One region of the Lactobacillus rizhaonensis genome, then DNA from elsewhere that is predicted to be linked to it. Evidence: predicted binding sites of a transcription regulator. Region 1 holds the regulator's gene; the other holds the start of a gene.
The links. The regulator NrdR, encoded in region 1, represses ribonucleotide reductase genes. The targets are predictions, from matches to a motif close to ACACNATATATNGTGT.
Positions count from the first base shown of each region.

Region 2: a site for NrdR is predicted at 1,185-1,200, ahead of nrdJ (ribonucleoside-triphosphate reductase, adenosylcobalamin-dependent). Genes of this name have one in related genera too.

Region 1 covers NZ_BTTV01000005.1:58,688-62,123, forward strand. Annotated here, with positions in the region: gene polA (DNA polymerase I) at 1-98, shown strand, start outside; gene mutM (DNA-formamidopyrimidine glycosylase) at 111-941, shown strand; gene coaE (dephospho-CoA kinase) at 938-1,540, shown strand; gene nrdR (transcriptional regulator NrdR) at 1,542-2,009, shown strand; gene AAA915_RS07120 (DnaD domain protein) at 2,012-3,370, shown strand; gene dnaI (primosomal protein DnaI) at 3,379-3,436, shown strand, end outside.
Region 2 covers NZ_BTTV01000009.1:12,112-15,547, forward strand. Annotated here, with positions in the region: gene AAA915_RS08965 (YjjG family noncanonical pyrimidine nucleotidase) at 1-634, opposite strand, end outside; gene nrdJ (ribonucleoside-triphosphate reductase, adenosylcobalamin-dependent) at 1,272-3,436, shown strand, end outside.

The DNA of each region.
Region 1 (3,436 bases):
AAAAGATTGTGCCAGAAGTAATGCAATCTGCTGTGAGACTCGATATACCTCTTGTAGCTGATTCCGGCTATGGTCACAATTGGTTTGATGCTAAGTAAGGAGTAATTTTAATGCCCGAAATGCCAGAAGTTGAAACTGTCAGACGGACGCTACTTCCCCTGATTAAGGGAAAAACGATTAAAGAAGTAACTGTTTGGTATCCTAAAATAATAACTGGCGATGCCCATGAATTTGCCAGTCAATTAGCTGGTAAAAGAATAGAAACAATTGATCGTTATGCTAAATATTTGCTTATTCGTCTCAGTGGTCATTTAACTGTGGTATCGCATTTACGCATGGAAGGTAAATATCGTTTAGTCAAAGTAAATACCAAAAAAGATAAACACGATCATGTGCAAATTGTTTTTAACGATAATTCTGCTTTGCGTTACAATGATGTGCGTAAATTCGGACGCATGCAGTTGATTAAAACCGGCACAGAGAAAGAAAATACTGGTATTGGCAAATTGGGTGCTGAACCTAATTCAAAGGCGTTTACAGTTTCATACTTGCAAAATGGCTTAGCTCGTAAAAAGAAAAATATCAAAAATACATTGCTTGATCAATCAGTAGTGGCCGGTCTTGGTAACATTTACGTGGATGAAGTTTTGTGGGAAACAAAAATTCACCCATTAAGTATGGCTAATAGTATCCCAGCAGCAAAAGTTGCTGCATTGCATGATAATATTAATTCGTTGATAGAATTAGCTATAGCAGAAAGGGGTACTACTGTTCATACCTATCTTGATGCTAACGGCAAGACTGGTGGTTTTCAAAAAATGTTGCAAGTATATGGTCACAAGGGCGAACCTTGTGAGCGTTGTGGAACTTCTCTTGAAAAAATTAAAGTAAACGGCCGAGGAACTACTTTTTGTCCTAAATGTCAGGTGATCTATAAATGACAACTATTTTGGGCTTAACTGGTGGAATAGCCAGTGGCAAAAGCACAGCAGATATATTTTTTAGGGAAAAACACATACCGGTGATAGACTGTGACCAAATAGCTCATGATATATTAAATATTGGCAATAAAGGTTATGAATTAGTTAGAAAACAGTTTGGCCCTCAAATAATCACTGAAGATCAATTAATCAACCGGGCAGTTTTAGGACAAATAGTTTTCAATGACGAAAAGCAACTTGACATTCTTAATAAAATTACCCATCCGTTGATTTTTAAAGAAATACAAGATAAAATTGCGCTAAACAAGATTGCTAAAAAACCTTTAATTATTGTAGATGCACCAGTTTTGTTTGAAGCAAATGGTCAAAAATATTGTGATTGCACTTTATTAATTGCAATACCTGAATCTTTGCAGTTAAAGCGGCTGATGTTAAGGGATCACTTAAGTAAAGATGCTGCTTTGAAACGCATCCGCAGTCAGATGCCCTTGTCTCAGAAAGAAAAACTAGCTGACTTTGTCATTAAAAATGTTGGTACAAAGCAAGCTCTGAAATATCAACTTGAGCAGTTGCTTCTTAAAATAAAAGAGGAGTATTAATATGGAATGTCCGAATTGTCACAAAAATGCATCAAAAGTAATAGATTCTCGCCCCAGTGATGAAAATCGTGCAATCAGACGGCGGCGTGAATGTGAAAACTGTGGTTTTCGTTTTACTACGTTTGAAAGAGTTGAGACTACACCACTACTGGTAATCAAAAATGATGGCACTCGTGAACCTTTTAACCGTAAAAAAATTTTACACGGCGTAATGGCTGCGGGACAAAAGCGTCCAATATCTAGTTCTCAATTTGAAGAATTAGTTGATCATGTAGAAAACAAAGTGCGTCAGCAAGGAGTTAGTGAAATTTCTTCCAAAAAGATTGGTCAATTAGTAATGGATGAATTGGCTAAAATTGATGATGTCGCTTATATTCGTTTTGCTTCTATTTATCGTGAATTTAAAGATATGTCCAGCTTCATGAAAACCATGGAAGACATGATTGCAAAAAGGGAGAAAGGTAATTAATTATGTTTGAGACAAATGATCCCAAACAACCATTTTTCATTGCTAACAGGGTAGATATTTTTCCTAATGATTTAAGAGTTTTAATCAAATTATACCAGCCACTCATAGGATCTTTGGCACTGGCAGTTTATTTAAGCTTAAATGAAGACTACAATCCGCAGGCGATGCTCTCTGATGCTAAAGGTATCTATTTCTTGCTGGAACAAGCGGACTGTGATATCAAAAAATTATTTCCTGCTTTGCATAAACTTGAAGCAGTTGGTCTAATTGAAAGCCATTTGCTTGCTAATCAAATTATGGGTCATGTTTTGTGCTTCGAACTTAAGAATGTTCCTTCCAGCAGTGAATTTTTTACAACCGCACTTTTAGCAAGTTTATTAAAAGAAAAAGTCGGTATTACAGCCTTTAATAAATTGAGCCATGAGTTTGCCAGAGAAACAAAGCAAAGTCAAAGCAGCATAAGTGGTATTAAGGAAGCACCTAACGTATCTGCATCCTTTATGGAAGTTTTTCATTTACCTGACCAAGAAGCAATTGATCCTTCAATTGATGTTAAAAAAGCTGCTAAAGAAAACAGTTATGCTTCTAAAGATTTTGCCACCGTCAATGAACAAGACCATATTGACTGGGATTTTATGAAACAACAATTTGAAATTTATCAAATTGCGGGCAGTGAAATTGATCAGAATGAAGAAGCTATTCGAGCTGTTATGCGCATGTACGGACTTTCTGAGCAAGAATTTGTTGACGAAGCAATACCTTGTTTACATGGTGATTATCGCTTGAATATGCGTCAAATTAAGCAATCTATCGCTAACAGTATTCATGGCAGTGACACGCGCCGGCATTTGCCAAAAAAGGAAGAAATAACAGACAAGGTCGTCAATAATAGTCACTTAAATGAAGAGCAACAACAGTTATTACAGAAAGCTCAATCTGATTCTCCAGCTCAGTTTTTGTATCATTTAAAAACCGAGCGAAATGATTTTGTTGATGCCAGTGAATATCAAGTGCTTGATAATTTATATAACGATAAAGGAATACCCGCAGAATTGCTTAATATTTTGACTTATGCTTGTTTAAAGAGTGGTCCCAATGTCTCTTTTCGCCTAGCAAATAAAATACTTCATGATTGGCTGCAGCACGGGGTTAAAACTGCTAGTCAAGCTTTGGAATACATGGAAAAGAGAAAAAAGGTACAGGAACAAAGAAGCGGTCGTTATCATTCTTTTGCTCCCAGAAAAACGGTTGAAAAGGGCACGGATTGGAACAAACAAAAGCCAAAAGTAAAATCGGATGTTTCCAGTGCAGAATTAAAAGAATTTTTCAAGAATTTTGAAGATAAAAACGGCATGAAGTAGGTGAAAAAATGCAATCCATCAAAAAAATTATGGTTAAGGGACAAACAGCTAAAGCAGATGAGGAAA
Region 2 (3,436 bases), on a different contig from region 1:
GCAAGTTCATCGTATTTTTCCGTTTTCTATGGTTATACCAAATACTATCAAAGCCATATTTTTCTGCACCCAATATGTCTGACTGCAAGCCGTCACCAAAGAAAACTGTTTGTTCCGGGCCGATTTTAGTATGAGCAAAAAAGTAATCAAAGATACGGGCATCAGGTTTAGAAAATCCTGCTTCTTCTGATGTCACAATCAATGAAAAATAGTTAGCAATTCCGGCTAATTGTAACCGATGTCTCTGCATATATGCTTCGCCATTACTCAAAATAGTCAATGCATAATTTTGCTTTTTGGCATAGCGTAAAGTATCAACTACACCCGGCAGCAGTTTATGTGCTTCGCCAAAATAAGAGCGATATTCGTTCATTACTGCTAAGCCGTCAATTTCAATCCCGAACTTAGCTTTAATAAAATTGGTAAAAGCCATTTTACTCAGCTGCTCATAATCGATCTTGCCTTGCTCAAGCTCACGCCACTGACCTTGATTATATGCATGATAGTCCCGCTGCAGCTCATCGGTTAACGGCCATTGATGCGCTTTAAAAAGACTCTGCAGAGCAAAACTTTCTGTAGCAGCAAAGTCAATTAAGGTATCATCAACATCAAAAATTATTTGTTTATAACGCAAGCATGTTCTTCCTCTCCAACTATTCCTCAGAATATAATGCGTATTCACTAAAAATTAGTGTGGAGATTTATTATAACAATATTTCACAGCTAAAGAACATAATTAACTATTTTTAAATTTTGTTTACATTGCTACTGCGATTTCACAAAATAAGCTATAATATCCTTTAATTTAAGTAAAAGGGGTGATTGAGCATGTTTACACTATTATTGGTTTTATTTCTCATTTGGCTTTTTGTCAAAATGGGTATTGGTGTTTTTAAAATTCTATTTTTCCTTCTGGTCTGTGCTCTGACTTTCTTTTTCTTTGTTCAATTACTGATTCCGGTAGCTATCTTTCTTGGCGTTATTTTTCTCATATTTACCCTAGTTAGACGCTAGTTTATCCCAAAAATTAAACATATATTCAAGCATAATAAGTATTATTTTTAACTTATTATGCTTTTTTTATATCTGCGAATGCTATATGATTTTTTATTAACCTCGATAACTTACTCGCACATCACTTTATGACTTTTTCTTGTGTCTCAAAGCAAATCTTTATCTCGCAAGCACAAGATATTGTGGTATAGTTCTACTTGTAGCCATAGATGATGTGTCTGTGGAACAATAATCAATTTTAAGGAGTGACTTTGAATATGAAAAATACGAGCATAACGTTGGATCAGGGTTACATTGATCAAGTGAAACAAAATGTCACCCCCCATTGGGGAGAACTTGGCTGGGTTACTTATAAACGAACCTATGCAAGATGGCTTCCTGAAAAAAATCGTTCCGAAAATTGGGACGAAACGGTTAAACGCGTAATTGAGGGCAACATTAACCTTGATCCTCGACTCAAAGGCACTCCTTCAAAAGAGGTAGTCGCTGAACTAACAAACGAAGCCAAGGATTTATTTAAATTAGTTTACGGTTTAGGAGCAACACCTTCTGGACGTAATTTGTGGGTTTCCGGCACTGACTACCAAAAGCGCAATGGTGACTCATTAAACAATTGCTGGTTTATTGCTATTCGGCCGCAAAAATACGGTGATAGCCATATAGTTCCCGACTATTTAGGCCAGACACAAGAAGCAGTTTCAATGCCATTTTCATTTCTTTTTGACGAATCAATGAAAGGTGGCGGTGTTGGCTTTTCTGTTGTGCAAGACAATATTAAAAAGATTCCTGCAGTTGATAATAAAGTTGATTTAACGGTTGTAATTGACAAACAGAGCGCTTCTTACGCCGATTCAATTAAACTTGGTGCAACGGATAAAGATGAGTGGGCCAAGCAGAGCAAGGACAAATCAGATTACGTTTATTACAACTTGCCTGATACCCGTGAAGGTTGGGTTTTAGCTAATGCTCGTTTAATTGATATGCACTTCAGTCAAACTAATCCCGAGAATAAGACCAAGCTTGTACTTGACATCAGTAGAATTCGTCCTTATGGAGCTAAAATTCACGGCTTTGGTGGTACAGCTTCTGGTCCTATGCCATTAGTGGAAATGTTTTTCGATATTAACAACATTATTAACAACCGGGCTGATAGCAACTTAACTTCTGTTGATTGTACAGATATCTGCAACCTGATTGGTAAAACAGTCGTTGCTGGTAACGTAAGAAGATCAGCGGAACTAGCTTTAGGTACAAGCACCGACCAAGACTTTATCACTATGAAACAAGATAAAGATAAACTTTACCACCACCGCTGGGCCTCAAACAACAGTGTGGCCATTGATTCTAACTTTGATGAATATGAGCCAATTGCTGACGGTATTAGAGAAAATGGTGAGCCGGGAATAGTTAACCTGGATTTATCTCGCAATTATGGCCGAATCATTGACGGCTATCAAAAAGATATTGATGGTGATGTTGAAGGTACCAACCCTTGTGGAGAGATTTCCTTAGGTAATGGTGAACCATGCAACCTATTTGAAGTATTCCCGTATATTGCCGAGCAAGAAAACTGGGATTTAAAAGATGTTTTCAGATTGGCAACTCGCTTTGCTAAACGAGTAACCTTTAGTGACTATGACTGGGAAATATCCCGCAACATCATTTCCAAGAACAGGAGAATTGGTGTTTCAATGTCAGGTATTCAAGACTGGCTCTTAAATGATTTAGGTCACCGCGTTGTTACCGGCTTTGAAGACAGCGTTGATGAAGAAACCGGAGAAAAAATCAAGAAGCCAATTTACGATCCTCAAGGAATTAAAATGGTCACTTCCGCTTACCAAGCCGTCGTTGATGCTGATAAAGAATACAGCAAGACCTTAAGCTGCAACGAGTCGATTAAACACACTACTGTTAAACCTTCAGGTACTGTGGCCAAATTAGCGGGAGCTTCTGAAGGGATGCATTTCCACTACGCCGGCTACCTCATTCAACGGATTCGGTTCCAAGCTTCTGACCCACTGCTTAAAGCGCTCGATGCCTGTGGTTACTACTCAGAACCAGATATTTACTCACCAAACACAACTTGTGTCGAATTCCCATTGCGTGCTGCTCACGCTGACAGCAAGAACTTTGCATCGGCTGGCACGGTTTCAATTGAAGAACAATTTGCAACACAAGCATTCCTGCAAACTTACTGGTCAGATAACGCAGTCAGTTGTACTGTTACCTTCCAAAGCGATGAAGGTGACAAGATTACACCGCTGTTTAAACAATACCGGCACGTAATTAAGTCAACTTCTTTATTGCCATATTATGGCGGTTCACTGAAACAAGCGCCAAAAGAACCCATTGACAAAGAAAAATATGAAGAAAGGAAAGCTGAGATCACCGGTGATGTTGCTCAAGTATTTGCCGAGCAAAA